One region of the Rhodoferax sp. GW821-FHT02C08 genome, then DNA from elsewhere that is predicted to be linked to it. Evidence: riboswitches for the same ligand, from Rfam matches in the RefSeq annotation. Region 1 holds a riboswitch; the other holds the start of a gene.

What was found. A riboswitch is a leader RNA that binds a small molecule or an ion and turns the genes downstream of it on or off. The one in region 1 is predicted to bind thiamine pyrophosphate.
Region 2: it holds a riboswitch for thiamine pyrophosphate, as region 1 does, so the genes downstream of both, AC07VY_RS04275 (FAD-dependent oxidoreductase) here and AC07VY_RS25325 (thiamine ABC transporter substrate-binding protein) in region 1, are expected to answer to the same signal.

The regions. Positions count from the first base shown of each region.
Region 1 is NZ_JBWKVR010000036.1:24,701-35,286, reverse strand. Features, by position in the region: gene AC07VY_RS25330 (ABC transporter permease) at 1-702, opposite strand, end outside; gene AC07VY_RS25325 (thiamine ABC transporter substrate-binding protein) at 703-1,743, opposite strand; TPP riboswitch at 1,782-1,879, opposite strand; gene AC07VY_RS25320 (VTT domain-containing protein) at 2,013-2,657, opposite strand; gene AC07VY_RS25315 (cysteine hydrolase family protein) at 2,703-3,521, shown strand; gene mutL (DNA mismatch repair endonuclease MutL) at 3,589-5,529, shown strand; gene AC07VY_RS25305 (hypothetical protein) at 5,532-5,927, shown strand; gene AC07VY_RS25300 (CapA family protein) at 5,927-6,898, shown strand; gene miaA (tRNA (adenosine(37)-N6)-dimethylallyltransferase MiaA) at 6,920-7,903, shown strand; gene AC07VY_RS25290 (ABC transporter ATP-binding protein) at 7,900-8,547, shown strand; gene AC07VY_RS25285 (sensor histidine kinase) at 8,740-10,586, opposite strand, start outside.
Region 2 is NZ_JBWKVR010000003.1:27,210-37,795, forward strand. Features, by position in the region: gene thiE (thiamine phosphate synthase) at 1-827, opposite strand, end outside; gene AC07VY_RS04265 (thiazole synthase) at 834-1,634, opposite strand; gene thiS (sulfur carrier protein ThiS) at 1,639-1,836, opposite strand; gene AC07VY_RS04275 (FAD-dependent oxidoreductase) at 1,833-2,912, opposite strand; TPP riboswitch at 2,945-3,042, opposite strand; gene thiD (bifunctional hydroxymethylpyrimidine kinase/phosphomethylpyrimidine kinase) at 3,085-3,927, shown strand; gene AC07VY_RS04285 (purine-cytosine permease family protein) at 3,986-5,269, opposite strand; gene AC07VY_RS04290 (hypothetical protein) at 5,503-6,009, shown strand; gene AC07VY_RS04295 (hypothetical protein) at 6,113-6,694, shown strand; gene AC07VY_RS04300 (NAD(P)/FAD-dependent oxidoreductase) at 6,722-7,765, opposite strand; gene fdxA (ferredoxin FdxA) at 7,769-8,098, opposite strand; gene AC07VY_RS04310 (sulfate adenylyltransferase subunit 1) at 8,139-9,455, opposite strand; gene cysD (sulfate adenylyltransferase subunit CysD) at 9,585-10,508, opposite strand; gene AC07VY_RS04320 (phosphoadenosine phosphosulfate reductase domain-containing protein) at 10,523-10,586, opposite strand, start outside.

The sequences.
Region 1 (10,586 bases):
CAGCTCGTGCGCGACCAGGCTGTAGATCTCCACCTCCACCGTCGCATAGCGCTGGCCCCCCAACACCAGGGCCAGGCCAAAACCGGCAAAGCAATACAAGAACACCAGGCACAGGCTGGACGCCAGCCAGGGTGCGATCGCCGGCCACTCGACCCGCCAGAAGGCCCGCCACGGGCTGGCACCTAGGCTGCGGGCGGCGGCCACGCGTTGGGCATTGACCTGCTCCAGCGCCTCCAACCCGGCCCGCACCACCACGCACAGATTGAAAAACAGATTGCCATACAGCAGCAGCCAGGGCGAGTCCTGTAGCTCCAGCCCCAAGGCATTGCTCAACAGACCACGCGGCCCCCACAGCGCCAGCACACCCACTGCCGCCACCAGGGTGGGCACCACGAACGGCAGCATCAGCAGGCGCAACACCAGGCGGCGCCCGGCAAACTCCCAACGCGCCAGCACCCAGGCCACGGGCAAGCCCAGCAGCAAAGCGGCGACACAGGTGGCGCCCGCCTGCAAAAGCGACCACAGCACGCGCCAGCGCAGATACGGGTCGGTCCATACCGCCCACAGCGACGGCGTGGGTCCGGTGGCCAGCTCACCCCAAAAACCTTCGAAGCCCAGGCGCAGCACCGGTGCCACCAGCAGCACCGCCAGGCACAGCAGCGGCAGCGCTGCCAGCAAACTCTGGCGGCGTGTGATCGCCATTTATTTCAGTACAACTTGGGTCCAGCGCGCCACCCAGGCCGGGCCCTTGTCGGCAATAGTTTCGGCGGGCAGACTTTCAAACGCGGTGGGCTCGACCGCATGGCGCATCACATCGGCCAGAGGCGTGTGGGCCTCCACCGGATACATCCACATGCTGGTTTGCAAGGCTTGCTGCACCGCGCCAGCGCGCATGAAGCGGATGAACTTGGCGGCGGCTTCGCGCTGCCCGCCGCCCGCTACCAGGGCCACACCTTCGACCTGGCGGAACACACCGCCCTTGAGGAACAGGTTGGCGGTGGGCGACTCGCTGATCTTTTCCTTGCTGTAGAACACCTCAGCCGCCGGGCTGGTGGCGTAGCTGACCACCAGCGGGCGGCTGCCGCCGTTGCGGCTGAATTCGGTGTAGTAGGCCTCGGTCCAGCCCTTCACCACCTTCACGCCATTGGCACGCATGCGGCCCCACCAGTCAAAGGCTTTCTCCTCGCCCATGCCGGCCACGGTAGCCAGCAAGAAGGCATAGCCGGGGCTGGAGGTGGCGGGGTTGGGCACCACCAGCAGGTTACGGTAGGCCGGCTGGATCAAATCCTCCAGCGTCTTGGGCAAGGCCAGGCCGCTCTTGGCGAAAGCGGCCTTGTCGAAATTCAGCGTGACGAAACCGTAGTCCATCGCCACTACATTCGTGCCCACCTGTGTCACCGGCGAACCCTGGGTATAGGTCATGGGCTCCAGCACCTTGGCGGCCTGGGCCTTGGCCACCAGCGCGTTGTCTAGGCCAAACACCACGTCGGCAATGGGCTGCGCGCGGGTCAGTATCAGCTTATTCAGCATTTCACCCGCATCCCCGGCCTTGATCAGGCTGAGCTTGACGCCGGCATCGGCCTCGAACTGGGCCAGCAAGGGCTTGGGCAGATCAAAAGAGCTGTGCACCAGCACACGCAGCTCCTTGTCGGCAGCCAGGGCAGGGAAGGTGCAGAGTGCGGCCAGCGCGGTGGCGGCCCAAGTGAACGTACGGCGTGTACTAGTAGCGCGGCGGTGGAACATGCTTGCCTTTCAATGCGCCGGCGCGGGTCGCATGGAAGGCCGCAGCCCCATCACGCTCCCTACGCTGGCATGACCCAGATCAGGTGTGTGGGGTATTTCTCAGCCCGCTTCAAAGCAGGCACCCCCGGTGAAGCGTGGGATTGTAGAGTTCTCCCTGCTGGCGCTGGACAAACTTGTGGATAACCCGGGCAAGCGTTTGTATATGCAGGCTAAGCCATTGATTTACAAAGACAAAGCTTACAGCGCCTATTTTTTAGGCAAGTGGAATACTAAGCCTTGGCGGTCATACGGCCCTTCAGGGCGCCGATGGCAACCAGGGCCGTGGGTACCAGAATCATGGCCCAGATGATCTTGTCCAGGTTCTGCTTGACCCAGGGAAAATTGCCAAAGAAGTAGCCGATGGTGACGATGCCCACCACCCACAGCACGCCCCCCAGCACGTCAAAAAACACAAACTTGGCCCGATTCATCACCGCCACGCCCGCCACAAACGGCGCGAAAGTGCGCAGGAACGGCATAAAGCGTGCAGCCACCAGGGTCAGGCCGCCATAGCGCTCGTAAAACGCATGGGCCTGGTTGAAGGCCTTCTTGTTGAAAAAGCGCGAATCTTCCCACTGGAATACCTTGGGGCCTAAATAACGGCCGATGGCGTAATTGCTCTGGTTGCCCAAAATCGCCGCGGCCAGCAGCAGCCCGACCGACAGCGGATAGGACATCAGCCCCACACCGCACATGGCGCCCACCACGAACAGCAGCGAGTCCCCCGGCAGGAACGGCATCACAACAACGCCGGTCTCCACAAAAATAATCAGAAACAGCAGGGCGTAAACCCACAAGCCGTAATTGCTTACAAAAGCCTGCAGGTGCTTGTCCACGTGCAGAATGAAGTCGAGAAGTTGCATGAGAATGTCCATGGGCACCGATTATCGCCAGCATCGCAAGACAAACGGAAGACAGCCATGACACGCCACACCCATCTGCTCATCATCGACCCCCAGAACGATTTTTGCGATCTCCCCCCAGGTGCCGGCGGCAGCCCTGCCCTGCCGGTCACCGGCGCCCATGCCGACATGCAGCGGCTGGCAGCCTTCATCCGCGAATATGCGGCCCGGCTGACCGACATCACCATTACGCTGGACTCGCACCACCGGCTGGACATCGCCCACCCCACCTTCTGGCTGCAAGGCGACGGCAGCGCCGTCACTCCCTTCACCACCATCACGGCGGCGGATGTGAACGCCGGCCTGTATCGGCCGCGCGACCCCGCCCACCTGGGCCGCAGCCTGGCCTACCTGGATGCACTGGAAGCGCGCGGCCGCTACACCCTGATGGTCTGGCCGGTGCACTGCGAGATCGGCACCTGGGGCCACAACGTACACGCCGATGTGCACGCCGCCTACAACGCCTGGGAAGACCAGCAGGGCCGTAGCGTCACCAAGCTGAGCAAGGGGAGCAACCCCTGGACCGAACACTACAGCGCGGTCATGGCCGAGGTGCCCGATGCGCAGGACGAGGCCACCGGCCTGAACCACACGCTGATGGCCGCCATGGACCAGGCCGACACCCTGCTGATTGCCGGCGAGGCCAGCAGCCACTGCGTGCGCGCCACCACCGAGCACATCGTGGACCACCTGGCCCGCCACAAACCCCAGCGCATCGTGCTGCTGACCGACTGCATGAGCCCGGTGGGCGGCTTCCAGCTGCAGCACGAAATGTTTTTGCAGGACATGCAAAGGCGCGGACTGGAACTGGCTAGCAGCCAGGACTTGTGGCTATAAGCCCGCCAGCGCCCCTCAGGTCGCGCAGTGACTGCGGCCGATCTGCGGCGCCCTCTAAAATCACCCGGTGAACGCCCCCATCTCCACCCCCCTGCTGTCCCCCAGTCCCCGCCGCGTCATCCGCGAGCTGCCCGATGAACTCATCAGCCAGATCGCCGCAGGCGAAGTGGTGGAGCGCCCGGCATCCGTGGTGCGCGAGCTGGTCGACAACGCACTGGACGCCGGCGCCACGCAGATCACGCTGCGCCTGCTGGCCGGCGGCGTGCGGCTGATTGCGGTGGAGGACGATGGTGGCGGCATCCCGATGGAAGAGCTGCCCATCGCCCTGAAGCGCCACGCCACCAGCAAAATCCGCGACCTGCATGAGCTGGAATCCGTAGGCACCATGGGTTTCCGTGGCGAAGCCCTGGCCGCTATCAACTCCATAGCTGACATGGCAATCGCCTCGCGCGCCAGCGGCCAATCGAATGCATTTCTGCTGGACGGCCGCAGCGGCGAACTGAAGCCCGTGGCGCGCAGCACCGGCACCACGGTAGAGGTGAAAGAGCTGTTCTTCAGCACCCCGGCACGCCGCAAGTTCTTGAAGACCGATGCCACCGAGCTGGCCCACTGCGTGGAAGCCGTGCGCCGCCATGCGTTGGCCCGGCCCGACGTAGGCTTTGCCATCTGGCACGAGGGCAAGCTGGTCGAACAATGGCGCGCCTGCCCTGCACCCCACAGCATCGACGCGCTGTCCGAGCGCCTGCGCGACGTACTGGGCGACGACTTCACCGAGCGCTCGGTGGCGGTAGACCACCGCAGCTCCATGCGCGACGACGGCGGCCAGGCCGTGCGCGTCTGGGGCCGGGTCGGTATTCCCGACGCGGCGCGGGCCCGACCCGACCAGCAGTTTGCCTATGTCAACGGCCGCTTTGTGCGCGACAAGGTCATCACCCACGCTGCCCGCAGCGCGTATGAGGACGTGCTGCACGGCCAGCGCCAGCCGGTGTATGCGCTGTATGTGGAGATCGACCCGACCCGGGTGGACGTGAATGTGCACCCCACCAAGATCGAGGTGCGCTTCCGCGACAGCCGTGAAGTGCACCAGGCCGTGCGCCGCGCCGTGGATGCAGCCTTGGCGGCACCGCGCGCAGCTGCGGCTGCGGCAGCGAGCGCCACAACACCCGCCACCAGCCCGCCGCAAGAATTTATACAAAACAAGGCTCCAGCGCAGGTATTACCTGCGCAGGCAGCTATCTATTTCGCAGCAGCCACGCCGCACAAGGTGTCGGACTTCGAAGCCCTGTGGCCGGTGACCACGACAGTTGCGGCGCCCGCGCCCAGCCCTGCGACCCATACATACGCCGCTACACCCACCGCAGCCCCGGTTGCCGCGGCCAGCGCCCCCACCACCCAACCGGACCAGCCCAACGAGGCCTGGCCCCTGGGCCGCGCCATCGCCCAGCTGCAAGGCATCTACATCCTGGCCGAAAACAGCCAGGGCCTAGTGGTGGTGGACATGCACGCGGCGCACGAGCGCATCGTCTACGAGCGGCTCAAGGCCCAGTTGGCGAACACGGAGCATGCGCGCATCAGCAGCCAGCCGCTGCTGATCCCGGTTACCTTCGCCGCCACGCCGCAAGAAGTCGCCACCGCCGAAGCCCATGTAGAAACACTGGCCACGCTGGGTCTGGAGATCAGCCCGTTCTCGCCCAAGACCCTGGCCGTGCGCGCCGTGCCCACTAGCCTGGTGCAGGGCGACGCGACCGAACTGGCACGTGGCGTGCTTGCAGAGCTGGCACAACATGAAGCCAGCACCGTGATCCAACGCGCGCACAACGAACTGCTAGGCACCATGGCCTGCCACGGTGCCGTGCGCGCCAACCGCCGCCTGACCCTGGACGAAATGAACGCCCTGCTGCGCCAGATGGAAACTACCGAACGATCCGACCAATGCAACCATGGGCGCCCCACATGGCGACAAATCACAGTGAAAGAGCTGGACACCTTGTTCATGCGCGGCCGATGACCATGCAGCGCACACTCCTGTTGCTGGCGCTGCTGGCATGCCAGTTTTCCAAGTCTGCCCAGGCCGAAAGCGTGGACTGCCACGTCAGCTACGGTGGCGAGACGCAGATCATTTCAGCCCAGCCCGCAGCCACGCCCTACACCGTCGCACCGACCTCCATCGGCTCGTATTTCATGTTCCGCCTGGTGTTTGAACGCCAGCCACCCGGGCTGGCCGCCATCAAGCTCTATACCTATGCCGACCGCGACCCGCCGCAAGGCGCGGTAATGCTGCACCAGGCCGACTACCTGTATCCGCCGCCACCAGCGCTAGGGCCGTATGGTTTCACCGGCCTGCAGCGCGTGTATGAGCCCATACGCGACGGTGAATTGCAATACTGGTGTGGCTGGAAGAAATGATGAAACATACCTTGCTCGCCGCGCTGCTCTGCGTCCCCCTGCTGGGCTTTGCCGCGCCCTCTGAATCGAAAAAAGTCGAGCTGCTGTTCGGCGGCGATGTCATGCTGGACGACGGCCCCGGCCGCCTGATCGCCGCCGGCGGCGACCCGCTGGCAGCCATCGCCCCCATCCTGCAGGCGGCCGACGTGGCCATAGGCAACCTGGAAACCTCGGTTGCCGCCACCACCACCGGTACGCCGCTGGACAACAAGATCTACACCTTCCGCGCCCAGCCAAACACGGTGAATGTGCTCAAGGGCCGCTTCACCGCGATGTCGGTGGCCAACAACCACAGCGGCGACTTTGGCCGCGAAGCCTTCATGGAAACGCTGGCGCATCTGCGCAGCGCAGATATCGCCGGCTTCGGCGGCGGTGCGAACCTGGTCGAGGCGCACAAGCCCTACTGGATTGAAAAGAACGGCCTGCGCATCGCCGTGCTGGGCTATGACGAATTCAAACCCCGCTCTTTCGAGGCCGGTGCCAACTGGCCTGGCGTGGCCTGGAGCGAAGACAGCCTGGTGGTGGCCGATATCCGCGCCGCCAAGGCCGCTGGCGCCGACGTGGTCATCCCCTTCATGCACTGGGGCTGGGAGCGCGAACCCGAGCCCAGCCAGCGCCAGCGCCAACTGGCCAGGCTGATGGTCCAGGCCGGCGCCGATGCCGTGGTGGGCAGCCACCCCCACGTCACCCAGGGCGCCGATGTAGTACTGGGCAAGCCGGTGATCTGGAGCCTGGGCAATCTGGTGTTTGACGGCTTCGAACTGCCCGCCGCCAAGCTGGGTTGGCTGCTGCGTCTGAGCGTGGACAAGCAAGGCATTCGCAGCTGGAACACCGTGGCCGTGCACATGGACGCCGACGGCACGCCCAGCCCCGACACCAGCCTGGCCACGCCCTGCGGGCGCCGTGGCAGCGCCAAGATAAGCCACTGCTGACTTTCTGGTAGCCTCCGGCGCATGTCTGCGCCGTCTGCCTCCCTCTCCGCCACCCCCGCCGCCCCCACCCCTCTTCCCCGCTGCATCGCCCTGGCAGGCCCCACGGCCTCGGGTAAAACCGCCGCCGCGCTGGCGATTGCGCAACGCATGCCGGTGGAGATCATCAGCGTCGATTCCGCGCTGGTCTACCAGGGCATGGACATAGGCACGGCCAAGCCCACGGCAGCCGAGCTGGCCCAGGTGCCGCACCACCTGATCAACATCCGCGACCCGCTGCAGGCCTATAGCGCGGCCGAATTCGTGGTGGATGCCGAGCGCCTGCTGGCCGACATCACCGCGCGTGGCAAGCTGCCGCTGCTGGTGGGCGGCACCATGCTGTACTTCAAGGCGCTGTTTGACGGCATAGACCCCATGCCCACCGCCAACCCCGCCATCCGCGCCGAACTGGAGGCCGAAGCCGCCGCGCACGGCTGGCCCGCACTGCACACCCAGCTGGCCCTGGTCGACCCAGTCACCGCCGCCCGGCTGCAGCCGCTGGATGGCCAGCGCATACAGCGGGCGCTGGAGGTGTACCGCATCTCCGGCCAGCCCTTGTCCAGCTTTCATGCTACAAAAAACGCAGCTGCCAGCGCAGATAGAACCTGCGCCACAACCCTTATTTCTTTGGAACCTCTGGACCGCGCCTGGCTGCATGCGCGCATCGCCCTGCGCTTTGAGCAGATGCTGGCCGGTGGCTTTCTGGACGAGGTGCAAGCCTTGCGCGCGCGCGGTGACCTGCACCTGGATTTGCCCAGCATGCGCTGCGTGGGCTACCGCCAGGCCTGGGAGGCCTTGGACGGACTCTGGCCCATGGCTGAGCTGCGCGACAAAGGCGTCTTCGCCACCCGCCAGCTGGCCAAGCGCCAGATCACCTGGCTGCGCTCCATGCCGCAGCGGCGCATCGTGGCCTGCGAGGCGCCAGACGCTTTGCAGCAGGTACTCGACATCGTGGAGCAGGCGGTATGAGCCTGGTCATCAATGGCCTGGCCAAGCGCTATGGCGACAGCACGGTCTTCGCCAATGTGTCGCTGCGCGTGGCGCCAGGCGAGTTTGTCGCCATCGTCGGTGAATCCGGCGTGGGCAAATCCACGCTGCTGAACTGCATGGCCGGGCTGGACAGCTGGGACAGCGGCACGGTGCATATCGCCGGCACCGACCTGGGCACGCTAGGCAACGACCAGCGCGCCCTGTTGCGGCGCCAACAGGTGGGCTTTGTGTTCCAGGCCTTCCATGTACTGCCACATCTGGACGTGGCGCAAAACGTGGCCTTGCCGCTGATGCTGCTGGGCCAGAACGATGCGGCGCGGGTGGAAAGTCTGCTGGAAGCCGTGGGCCTGGGTGGCCTGGGCGCACGGCTGCCGCAGCAGCTCAGCGGCGGCCAGCTGCAGCGCGTGGCGATTGCTCGCGCCCTGGTGCACCGCCCGGCGCTGCTGCTGGCCGACGAACCCACCGGCAACCTGGACCCCACCACCGCCGCCAAGGTAATGGATGCGCTGCTGGCCCAGACCCGGGCCCAGGGCGCGTCTCTGGTGCTGGTCACCCATTCGGAGTCTGCAGCGGCGCGGGCCGACCGTGTGCTGCATCTGCGGGTCGACGGTATATCCGAATAAAAAATGCCGCTAGCGCAGATAGAACCTGCGCAAGCAGCTATTGATTCAATAGCAAAATAACTCCAAGCCAAGTCTATAGACAGAACGCAGGCCGTCCAGAAACACCGCAGAACTGGCTTTGCCAGGCTGCTGGTGTTGCCCCCTGCAAGGGGGGTGGCGAAAAGTGCGAAGCACTGTAGCCTGGGGGTGAGCTTAGAAAGTGGTTTCAGCGTGCAGGCTTTGGCGTGCGGGCAGGTAAATGGAGAAGATCGCGCCGCCATCGGGCATATTGCCGGCCACCACGCTACCCTCGTGGGCTTCGATAATCTTCTTGCAGATCGTCAAGCCCAGGCCGGTGCCGCCCGAGCCGTCCTTGCTGCTGCTGGACTGCACAAAGGCGTCGAAGATCTTTTCCAGCTCGGCCGGCGGCACGCCCGCACCGTGGTCGCGCACACTGATGCAGATGCGGCGGTCTTCGGTGATCTTGCCTTGCACCACGATTTCGCTCCAGACGGGCGAGAATTTGATGGCGTTGGCCGCGATATTGCGCACCACCTGCTGGAAGCGCACCGGGTCCACCTTGGCGATCAGCGGGCGCTCGCCCAGCTCCACCACGGTCAGCACATGCTTGGCCTGCAGCAGGGGGCTGAGCTCGTGCAGCACGGCGTGCACCAGGCCGCGCAGATCGGCCCGTTCCAGGTTGATGCCGCCTACCGAGCTTTCGATCTTGGACACGTCCAGCAAATCATTCACCAGCGCCAGCATGCGCACGCCCGAAGCGTGGATGTCGTTGAACATGCCTTGCAGCTTGGGGTTCTCGCGCCCGCGCATCACGCCCAGCTCCGAAAAGCCCAGGATGGACTGCAGCGGCGTACGCAGCTCATGGCTGATGTTGGCTATGAACTCCGACTTGGCACGCGAGGCTTCTTCCGCCGCCTCGCGCGCCTCACGGGTGGCGCGCTCGGCCTGGCGGAACTCGCTCACGTCCATCATGCTGCTGAGCAGGCTGGCGCCGCCGTCGCTCGAGCCGGGCACCAGCACCTTGTTCACCACCACATCGCGGCGGCTGCCATCCCGGTGCAGCACCTTCACTTCGTAACGTACGGAACCTCCTTCGCGCCACAGCTGGGAGTTTCGTTCGCACACCAGAGCGGCCTCGCTGGGCGACATAAAAGCCTCGGGGTACTGCCCCACCACCTTCTGCCGCGCGTGACCGGTGAACTCCTCCCAGGCGCGGTTGACGCTGGTGTACTGGCCCCGCTGGTTGAAAGTGGCCACCGGCGTGGGACTGATCTCCAACAGGGTGCCCACAAACGCCAGCTGGTGCTTCAGGGCCTGCTCGGCAAAATAGCGCTCCGACACATCCACCGCGCTGCCGGCGAAACCGACGATCTCTGACTTGCTGCGCAGCGGCACCACGGCAAAGTCCAGCCGCCGGGCCATACCGTCCACCGTACGGATGCTGGCGGTGGCAGTGCGCACACCGCTATCGCCTTGTAGTGTGAACAGGGCCTGCACGGCCTCCCGGTCGCTAGGCTCAACCACCTCTGCCAGGGTCTTTGACAGCGTGGTCTGCGTCACGTCGCCACGCAGGGCCAGCCAGCGTTCATTGGTGTAGGTGATGATGCCCCGGGTGTCGGTGCGGAAGATCAGCTCCTGCACGCTCTTCACCAGAACCTGCAGCTCACGCTCGCGGTGCACTGCCTCGCGGCGCGCCAGCCCCAGCTGGACATAGGCGTTCTCCCGGGCGCGCAGACTACGCCGCGCCGCCCAGGTCATATAGCCCAGAAACAGACTGGTAAACACCGCCACCACGGCAAACCAGCGCATGGTCTTGACCCATTCGGCCACCACGCTGGCATAGGGCTGCTCAACCAAAACCACCAGCGGCCGACCTTTGGACAGGCGAAACGACACTACCTGCCGCTGCGGCACGGCGCCCTCACCCACATAGTTGGCATGCTCGATCGCGGGCAGGTAATGGCTAAAAACCGGGTGCTGGGCCAGCGAGGTGGCCGGCGCCAGCGTGCCGCTGCTGGCCAGCACGCTGCCCTGGTAGC
Region 2 (10,586 bases), on a different contig from region 1:
GCGGCACTCTCCGGATCGGGGGCTGCGGTGATTGCGCGCACTACGGCCACTGAGCCGACGCCGCTGGCCAGCACGGCGGGCAGGCGCTCATTGTCTATGCCACCAATGGCGACCAATGGGTAGTCGCGCAGCAGTTTGGCATAGGCGGCCAGGCGGGCCGTGCCCTGGGGGGCGGTGGCCATCTTCTTCAATGTAGTGGGGAACACCGCACCCAGGGCGATGTAGCTGGGGCTGACGCGGTCTGCGCGCAGCATTTCGGCATAGCCATGGGTGCTGATGCCCAGGCGCAGGCCGGCGCTGCGAATGGCATGCAAATCGTCTTCGCTCAGCAGGTCCAGGTCCTCCTGGCCCAGGTGTACACCATAGGCTCCGGCCTGGATGGCTTGCTGCCAGTGATCATTGATGAACAGCAGGGCGCGCGTGCCCCGCACGGCATCTACAGCGGCCTGGACTTCGCGTTGGATGGCGTCGGCATCTTCGGATTTGAAGCGTAGCTGCACCGTGGGTACGTCTGCGCGGGCCATGCGGGCGACCCAGGCGGCATCAGGCAGGACTGCGTACAGACCCAACTGGCGTGGGCAGGGTGCAAAAGTCTGTTCGCGCGGCCAGGGAGCCAAGCCGAAATCTTCTGGTGCTGTGGGCCAGTCGCGGGTGTTCCCGGTGCGCGCAGCCTGGGCTTGCCAGGCTTGGGCGATGCAATGGGCGTCGGTGGGGATAAAGCCCAGCTGCAAAGCCGCACTCAGACTGGCGTCGAATACCGCATCGCGGGTGGGCAGCGCCATGGCGCTGTGTTGGTCCAGGATGGCCTGGGTCAGGGCAGGTTGCATATGGAACTATTCCTGTGCGTGGTGCCAGAACGGCGTGCCCAGCACTGGCGTGCTGGGGTGGGCGGCCTGCTGTTCCAGCATGGCGCCGGCCAGGAAGGCGCTGCGCCCGGCGGCAACCGCATCGGCAAAGGCACCGGCCATGGTGACGGGGTCTTGGGCTAGTGCCACGGCGGTGTTCAGCAGCACGCCGTCATAGCCCCATTCCATCACCTGGCAGGCATGCGAGGGACGGCCCAGGCCGGCATCGACCAGCAGCGGCACGCTCAGGCGCTCGCGTAGCACCTGCATGGCATAGGGGTTGATCGGGCCCTTACCGGTGCCGATGGGCGCGGCCCAGGGCATGACGGCCTGGCAGCCCACGTCCACCAGGCGCTGGCACAGCACCAGGTCCTCGGTGCAATAGGGCAGCACCTTGAAGCCGTCCTTGATAAGGCGGCTGGCGGCCTCCACCAGGTTCAAGGTGTCGGGCTGCAGGGTGTAGTCGTCGCCTATCAGCTCCAGCTTGATCCAGGGGGTGTCGAACACCTCGCGCGCCATGTGGGAGGTGGTAATGGCCTCTTGCAGGCCGTGGCAGCCGGCGGTGTTGGGCAACACGGGCACACCGGTCTGGCGCAGCAGTTCCCAGAATCCATTGGGGCTCTTGTCCTGGCCGCCTAGGTTTTGCCGGCGCAGCGAAGCTGTGAGCATGGCCGGGCGGGCGCGCGTGATGGCGTCGGCCATGGTGCTGGGCGAGGGGTAGCGGGAGGTGCCCAGCAGCAGGCGGCTGGCGAAGCTTTCGCCGTACAGGATGAGAGGGTCGTGGGACATGGTGTCAGCCTCCGGTCACGGGGTGGATGATTTCTATGCTGTCGGCCTCGGCTAGCACGGTGTGCGGGTACTGCGCGCGTGGCACAAAGGTCTTGTTCACCGCGGTGGCAAATGGCGGCTGTGCCTGCATCTGCGCCAGTGCGTCGGCCAGCGTGGCGCCGTCAGGCAGGGTCTGGGGGGTGTTGTTGATGGTGACATTCATGCTTCTTCTACCGTCAGGTCGAATTGCGTGGCCAGCGCGGACGTACCGTGCTGCACCAGTTCCAGCACCACGTCCAGCATGGCCGGGGCGATCATGAAGCCGTGGCGGTACAGGCCGTTGATTTGCAGCGTATTGGGGGCAATCCGCCGGATCGCGGGCAGGTTGTTGGGCAGGGTGGGGCGGCACTGGGTGGCGCTTTCCAGGATGCGCGCTTCGCCAAAGCCGCTGTGCACGCTGTAAGCCGCGCTCAGCAGCTCCAGACTGGAGCGCACGCTCATGGGCGACATATCGTCGGACTCGATCTCGGTGGCTCCCACGACAAAGATATTGCCGGGTTTTGGGGCAATGTATAGCGGGTAGCGGGGGTGCACCAGGCGCACTGGGCGTTGCAGCTCCACGCCGGGCGCGTGCAGGCGCAGCACCTCGCCGCGCACCGCGCGCAGGGCCGGCCATTGTGTGCGTGCGCCCAGGCCGCGGCAGTCAAAGACCCAGTCGCTGTGGACATCTTCTGGCTGGCGCGGGCTGTGCCAGTGCATGGTGACACCCACCTGCTGCAACTGCACCAGCAGAGCATTGAGCAAGCCACGGTTGTCCAGTTGTCCCTCGCCGGGTAGCAGCAGGCCCTGGCTGAAGCGATTGCCGATGGCGGGCTCCAGCGCTGCGATGGCGGCGGAGTCCAGGTGCTGCGGTATGGGTAGGTTGGGCAGTTGCTGGCAGGTGGCGGTGAGCTGCTGGCCAAAGCGGCTGGCCTCGGGGGCGTCTTGCCGGTGCCAGAGAATCAAAGTGCCGTTGCGCTGGAAGAACACCGGCATGTCCAGTTCGGCGATCAGTTCCGGCCAGCGCGTGAGTCCATGCTGGCCCATCTGCACCACGCCGGTCTCGGTGATGGCCGATTCAGCCAGTGGCGCCAGCATGGCGGCGGCCACGCGGGCGGCGGCGCCCTCGGCCTCGGGTCCGCCGGCCTCAAAGACCTGTACGGTGTGGCCCGAGCGTGCCAGCGCCAGGGCCAGCAAGCGGCCCATCAGGCCTGCGCCAAGAATGGTGGTGGAGAGTGGGGTAGCCAAGGTATCGTCCATTTGCGAAAGCTCAATTGGGACGAAACGAGGCGCTGTCGTTGATAGAAACTTCCCACGCCAGCATGATCTGGATCGGGTATGAGGGTTTTTCTCAGTCTGGTTTGCGTACCAGACACCCCTGTTTCATCCGCAAACCCGGATTACATCACATCGCTGGCCCGATAATTTCAGCATGACTATTTCTGACTCTTCTCCCCGCTATCTGCGCCTGTTGTCGATTGCTGGCTCTGATAGTGGCGGCGGCGCGGGCATACAGGCCGACTTGAAAACCTTTGCCGCGCTGGGCTGCTACGGCATGACGGCGCTGGCCGCGCTGACCGCACAGAACACGCGTGGCGTGACAGCCATCCACCCCGTGCCAGCGTCCTTTCTGAAAGCCCAGTTGCAGGCTGTGCTTGATGATATTGGCGCCGACGCGGTGAAGATCGGCATGCTGCATTCGCCCGAGATGGTGGAGGTGGTGGCCTGGGCCATTGACCAGTACCAACTAAAACGCGTGGTGCTGGACCCGGTGATGGTGGCCACCAGCGGCGACCGCTTGATGGCGGTTGAAACCGTGCAGGTGCTGGTGGACCAGCTGTTTCCCCGCGCCACCGTGGTCACGCCCAATTTGGACGAAGCGGCTCTGCTGCTGGGCCGCAGTGTGGATACCGTGGAAACGCTGGAGCCTGCGGTGGCGGATTTGCTGGCGCTAGGTGCGCCGGCCGTGCTGCTCAAGGGGGGGCACCTGCCGGGGGATGCGGTGGTAGACCTGCTGGGCCAGTGCGATGGCAGCCGCCAGCCCTGGCATTCGGCCCGCATTGCTACGCACAACGGCCACGGCACGGGCTGCACGCTGTCGTCTGCCATTGCGGTGTACCTGGCAAAGGGCTTTGAGCTGACGGAGGCGGTGGGTCAGGCCCGGGCTTATATCCGTGGCGCCATACAAGCCGGTGCCAGCGTGCACACCGGGCACGGCCACGGACCGTTGAACCACGGATTCGCGCCTTTGCCCATGCAGGTTCTAGGCGTTTGAGGGTTTATAGGAAATAGACCTGTAGCGCAGGTATTACCTGCGCAAGAAGCTATTTTTTCTATAGCGCATAGGTGATGCGCAAAGGCCGCGTCAACCAAGCTACGAAGAACACCAGGGCCAGCGTCGGCAGGGCGGCGCCGAACTGTGGCGCGTAGTTGGTCAGCAGGTGGTAGGCCACAATGCCGGCCACCCATAATAGGGCAGCGCTGGGCTCCACCAGGCGTTGTGATGCGGTGGCCGTGCCCTGTGACAGGCGGCCCAGGATCACACCGTACAGGGGCACGAACACCGAGCTCAGCAGTGTCAGAAATGGCTCCAGGCTGTGCATGGGCAGCACCAGCGCCAGGCCGGTGCAGGCCACGGCCAGCAGGAGGCCCCAACGCCGCACACTCCACCAGGGGGCGAGGCTGTGGGCGGATACCGCACCCGAATACACGTCGCCGTAGGCGTTGTCGATCTCGTCCACCAGGATCAGACCTAGCGCCAGCAGGCCGCCCTGGGCCAGCAGCAATGCGGTGACCAGGCCGGTATCCGGGCCGGCCACGGTCACCACCATCACGCCCAGTGCATAGCACCACATATTCGCCAGCGCATAGCCCAGCCAGGTGCCGCTCATGGCGCTGCGGCCTTGTCGGCCGTGGCGCGCATAGTCGGCCACCAGCGGCAGCCAGGACACGGGCATGGCGATCACCAGGTCCATGGCCGACAGCAGGCCCATGCTGCCGTCGCCCGGCCGGGTCCAGAAGGCGTGCAGGTCAGATTCCATCAGCTTGTGGCCGAACTGCCAGCTCAGCCAAAGCAGCGACAGCACCACCAGGGGCAGGCCGTAGCGGCTGATGAATTTGCGCACCAGGGTCAGCATGGAGCCGGCCATCAGCGCAGTCAGCAGTGCGCCCCATAGCAGGGTCACCAGCAGCGTACCTTGGCTGCCTTGCGGTATCCAGCCGAAATGTTCCTGGGCAATGGCCAGGGTGCCGTCGCGCATCACCACCAGCTCAAATGCGGTCCAGCCCAGCAGTTGCACAATGTTTAGCACCACCGGCAGGCGCGCAAAGCCGCTGCCATAGGTGGCGTGCATCAGGCCGGCGCTGGACAGGCCGCTGTCGCAGCCAATGCGCGCCGTCCAGGCAAGCAGACCGGAGCCAACGAGAGAGCCCAGCACAATCGCCAGCACGGCATCGCGCGTGCCTACGGCGGGCACCAGGTAGGCGCCGATCTGCATCACCAGCAGGCCCACCCCCAGGCTGAACCAGAGTGCGGCATGGGCCGACCAGCCGAAGACGCGCTGCGCCTGCGGTATCGGCGTCAAGGCCTCGTTATTGAAAAAGGATGGCTGAGCCATGTGTTTGCTCCATACAAATGATGCCGGTCAGTGGGCCTGTAGCTCGCGGGCCAGTGCTGGCGCAGGGACGCAAGATTTTATCGTGGCGCCATCTTGTGGTGCATAGGGCGTCTGGCGTAGGCGTTAGCTGTTTAAAGTGCTATTAATTTTATAGCGATACAATCGGCGGCTGTTTTTGGGCCGGTGCGCGCTGCGCCGGCCCGAGCATTCTTACCCCCACATCCCTGAATACTATGGACGCTTTCATCCGCCCCTGGCAGTTTGTTTTCTGCGCATTGCTCGGTCTGACCGGCAGCGCGATGGCCCAGACCGCCACCGACAGTGCTGACCAGCCCTACCGCTGGCGTATCGAGTTCAGCCCGCACACGACCCACTACAGCTACAACCCCGAGCATCGCCCGGTGCATTTGCTGGGCCTGGAGCGTGAATCCACCGCCGACAACAGCTTTTACGGACTGGCGCTGTTCAGCAACTCCTTTGGCCAGGACAGCGGCTACCTGTACCTGGGCAAAAGCTATTACGGTGTGTTTGACAGCTATCCCAAGATCTACTTGAAATGGTCGGCGGGCATCTTGTACGGCTACAAGCCGCCATATGAAAACAAGGTGCCGCTGAATCACAACGGCTTTTCGCCCGCCATCGTGCCGGCCGTGGGCTGGAAGTTTGATTCCGGCTGGCATGCGCAGATTGACATGCTGGGCACGGCTGGCTTGACGTATTCGGTGGTCAAGGAGTTCTGAAGCCGGCGACAGCGTGAAGTCCTGTCACAAAACAGGTCTTTTTCTCACACACAGACTTTTTTCTTTGCGCCACAATGGGGTTAACTACCTCAGGATGTGCGCCATGCAATCTGCCGGTCTGTACGCATTCTTACCGTCTTTGCGGCCGTGCGGGCTGTCTCCGCTGGTGGCATTGTGTGTGGCGTCCTGGGTCCATGCGCAGCAAGATGTGGTGGTCCCCCAGCCCAGTTTGCAGTTGGAGTTGGCCCCCGTTCCCAGTCTGGACCGCACTGCAAATTCCCGTATGTCCTTGACCGGCTGGTCCGGCTCCTCCCCTCAATCGGCGCTAGGCCTGAGCGCTGCCGTAACCCCCCCTGCCGCTAGCCCGGCACTGAATGGCCGCAGCGTTTCTCCTGGGTTGGATCTGGGCCTGCGCTGGCGTTCTTCAGAGGACAGCCGGGGCCGCGTGAATATCGGCATTTGGCAGCATGTGGCGCCGGCGCCGGATGCGATGGAGTTGATCCAGCGGGCGAACGGAGAGCCCAGCTACGACACGCGGCTGGAGATGCAATTCAGCTCGGCCACCGCGCGTGGCATCCAGTTCGAGTTGGGAGGTGCTTTGGGCATGCAGCTCAACAACAACGAGAAGCTGGTGCTGCGCGTCAGCCGTGGCAAGCCCATGGTCTATTACCGCGCGAAGTTTTGACGCGAGTGCTTCTGAGTCCCGGGCGCTTTATTCTGCTGTTGGCGTAGCTACGCCCAACAACTGGTGTAGCCGTGGCGAGGTTGTTGTGTACTGGAACGGGATTTTCTTGCCGGGGAAGACCAGCGGCGCTACGGCGTAGGCGGCCAGCGTGGCTTCGTGGAAGCCGCAGACGATAAGCTTTTGCTTGCCGGGGTAGGTGTTGATGTCGCCCACGGCGAAGATGCCCGGCTCGCTGGTTTCAAAGCGCGCTGTATCCACGGTCAATTGCTTGCGCTCCATGGCCAGGCCCCAGTCGGCGACCGGGCCGAGTTTGGGTGATAAGCCCTGGAACACGCTGATGGCGTCTGCCGAGAGGCGGTGCGGCACACCATCCACGTCGCTGATCTGCAGGGCGGTCAAGCGGTCGGCATCGGCCTCGAAACCAGCGATCTGTCCGACCATGAAACGCATGCGCCCGGCTTGCTGCAGCATCTGCATTTCCACAATGTCGGCGGTGGGCGCCTGCAGCACATCGCGCCGGTGCAACAAGGTGACGCTCTTGGCATCGGTCTCGGCCAATGCCAGAGCGCAACGCAAGGCGGCTTCGTCACCACCCACCACCACCAGGTGTTTGTCCGCGACATCCGCGGGTGGGGCGTGGTAGTGCAGTTGGCTGCCTTCAAAGGCCTCGATACCATCCATCTTCAGACGCCGAGGCTGGAAGGCACCGACGCCGGCGGCGATCACCACCACGGGCGCCAGCAGCTGGGTGCCGCGGTCGGTGGATACCAGGAAGCGGCCATCGGCCTGTTTGGCGATGCTGCTGACCAGCTGGCCCAGATGGAACTGCGCGCCAAAAGGCTGTATTTGCTGCAGCAGCGACGCGGCCAGCGCCCGGCCACTGGTGGCCGGCGTGCCTGGAATATCGTAGATGGGCTTGTCGGGGTAGAGCTCCATGCACTGGCCGCCAGCATGGGGCAGGGCGTCAATCACATGGGTAGGGACTTCCAGCAGACCCAGCTGGAAGACCTGGAACAGCCCGACCGGGCCCGCGCCGATGACGACGGCGCCGGTTTCCAGTACGGGCAACACGGTTTAACGTTCCAACAGCTGGATCTTGGGCATCACGTCTTTCCAGTCGTCTGCGTCGGGCAGGGCTGGTTTGCGCTTGGTGATGCTCTTCCAGCCGTCGGCGCGGGCCAGTTCCACATTCAGCTTGATGAAGGCCAACTGGTCGGCTGGCATGTCTTCTTCAGCGTAGATGGCGTTGGCCGGGCACTCGGGGATGCAGACGGCGCAGTCAATGCATTCATCGGGGTCGATGACCAGCATGTTGGGGCCTTCGCGGAAGCAGTCCACGGGGCAGACGTCCACACAGTCTGTGTATTTGCACTTGATGCAGGCTTCGGATACGACGTGAGTCATGGTATTTTTTTCAATTGCGGGGTTAACCCGTGATTTTAAATTAGCGGACCAGCACGGCGCCCGAGGTCTTGTGCGAGGCCGTATCGACCAGTACCAAGGCACCCAGCGAACGGGATTGGATGTAGGGCAGGGTGGCGATGCCTTCCTGCAGCGCCAGCTCGATGTGGCCGATGGCGTTCGGCGGTAGCTCGCTTGCATCTTCCTCGGCCAGGGTGTTGATGTCCAGCTTGTGGACGATGCGTTTGACCTTGGCCTTGACCCAGCGGTGGCCGTGCAGCGCCCAGTAAACGCGGCCGGCGACCAGGGGTTCGTCGTCCATCCAGGCGATGGTGGCCGAGATCTCGCGGCTGGCTTCGAATTGGCCCGGGGCCAGCAGCCAGTCGCCGCGCGATACATCGACTTCGCGGTCCAGCGTGATGCCGGCGCTATTGCCAGCCAGCACGCTCTTGGGGTTGCGCGCATGGTCCAGCACCTGGGCGACGGTGGCCGTTTGGCCGCTGGGCAGGATGCGGATTTCTTGGCCGACTTCGACCTTGCCGGTGGCCACACGGCCCCAGAACACGCGGCGGCCCTGGCTGGTGTCGCTGCTGGACGAGAATTTTTCCACCCACTGCACCGGGAAGGCGAAGGGCTGCTCGACCTCGGCCGGCGTGCTGGGCAGTTGCTCCAGAATCTGTAGCAGGGTTGGGCCGGTGTACTTGCACCAATCGGGGTTTTCGCTGTGGCCGGCTTCGACCACGTTCCAGCCCTTCAAGGCCGAAATCGGCACGATGGCCTTGACCGGAATCTCGGCGGCGGCGGCAAAGCTGTTCAAAGCAGCGCTGATGTGGGCAAAGGCCAGGGCCGAGTCTTCCACCGCGTCCAGCTTGTTGATGGCAAACACGATGCTGGGCACGCGCAGCAGGTGGCACAGCAGCGAGTGGCGGCGGGTTTGCGGCAGCAGCTCCAGCGCGGCGTTCTTCCAGTCGAGCTTGGTGGCGTCGACCAGCACCACGGCGGCGTCGGCACTGCTGGCGGCGGTCACCATGTTGCGGGTGTACTGCTCGTGGCCGGGCGCGTCGCCGATGATGAACTTGCGGTCTTCGGTGTTGAAGTAGCGGTAGGCCACGTCGATGGTGATGCCTTGCTCGCGCTCGGCGCTCAGGCCGTCGGTCAGCAGGGCCAGGTCGGTTTCGCCCTGGCGTTGCACGCCGGCCAGGTGGTCTTGCAGCACGGCTTTGGTGTCGACCAGCAGGCGGCCGATCAAGGTGCTCTTGCCGTCATCGACCGAACCACAGGTGATGAATTTCAAGGCTGAAAGGGCTGCAGCGCTGGTAGTACCTGCGGAAGTAGCTATTAATGTTGTAGCGTTTGTCATTTCAATCAATCACGTTAATACAGAACGGTCCAAGCCCTGAGACACCGTGGAACCGGCTTTGCCGGGCCTCTGGTGTCGCCCCCTGCAAGGGGGTAGGAGGCCACACGAAGTGGGCAAGCCTGGGGGTGTTCAAAAATATCCGTCTTTCTTGCGCTTCTCCATCGAAGCCTCAGAGGTTTTGTCGTCCATGCGGGTCGCGCCGCGTTCGCTCACGTCGGCGGCCAGGGTTTCGATCACGATGTCGCCGGCGGTGGCGGCAAAGCTCTCCACCGGGCAGGTGCAGGTGATGTCGCCCACGGTGCGGAAGCGCACGTCGCGCTGCTCAGAAGTTTCACCGGCGCGCAAAGGAGTCAGGTCGGTCACCGGCACCAGCAGGCCCTTGCGCTCGACCACTTCGCGTTTGTGCGTGTAGTACAGCGAAGGCAGGGCGATTTGCTCGCGCTCGATGTACTGCCAGACGTCCAGCTCGGTCCAGTTGCTAATGGGGAACACGCGGAAGTGTTCGCCGGGCTGCAGGCGGGTGTTGAACAGGGTCCACAGCTCAGGGCGCTGGGCCTTGGGCTGCCATTGGCCGAAGCTGTCGCGGTGGCTGAAGATGCGTTCCTTGGCGCGGGCTTTTTCTTCGTCGCGGCGGGCGCCGCCGATCAGTGCGTCGAAGCGGAATTCTTCGATGGCTTCCAGCAGGGTCACCGACTGGTGCACATTGCGCGATTCGCCAGGGTGGGCCAGGCGCACAGTGCCGCGTTTCATCGAGTCTTCGACGTTGCGCACGATGAGTTCGGCGCCCAGTTCCTTGGCGCGGAAGTCGCGGAAGTCGGTCACTTCATGGAAGTTGTGGCCGGTGTCGATCATCAGCAGCGGGTAGGGAATGCGGCCTGCGCCGAAGGCTTTTTCGGCGCATTTCAGCAGCACCAGCGAGTCTTTGCCGCCCGAAAACAGCAGGGTGGGGCGTTCAAACACGGCAGCCACTTCGCGCAGGATGAAGATGGTTTCTTCTTCCAGTGCGTCGAGGTGGGTATTGCTCAGATGGTGTGGGGTCACTTGGGTATTCATGTCGGGGTCAGGTTTCAGTGGGCAAGGTGCAAGCCGCACTCGCGGTTGTCTTCACCCTTGGTGGGGTCCACGTAGTCG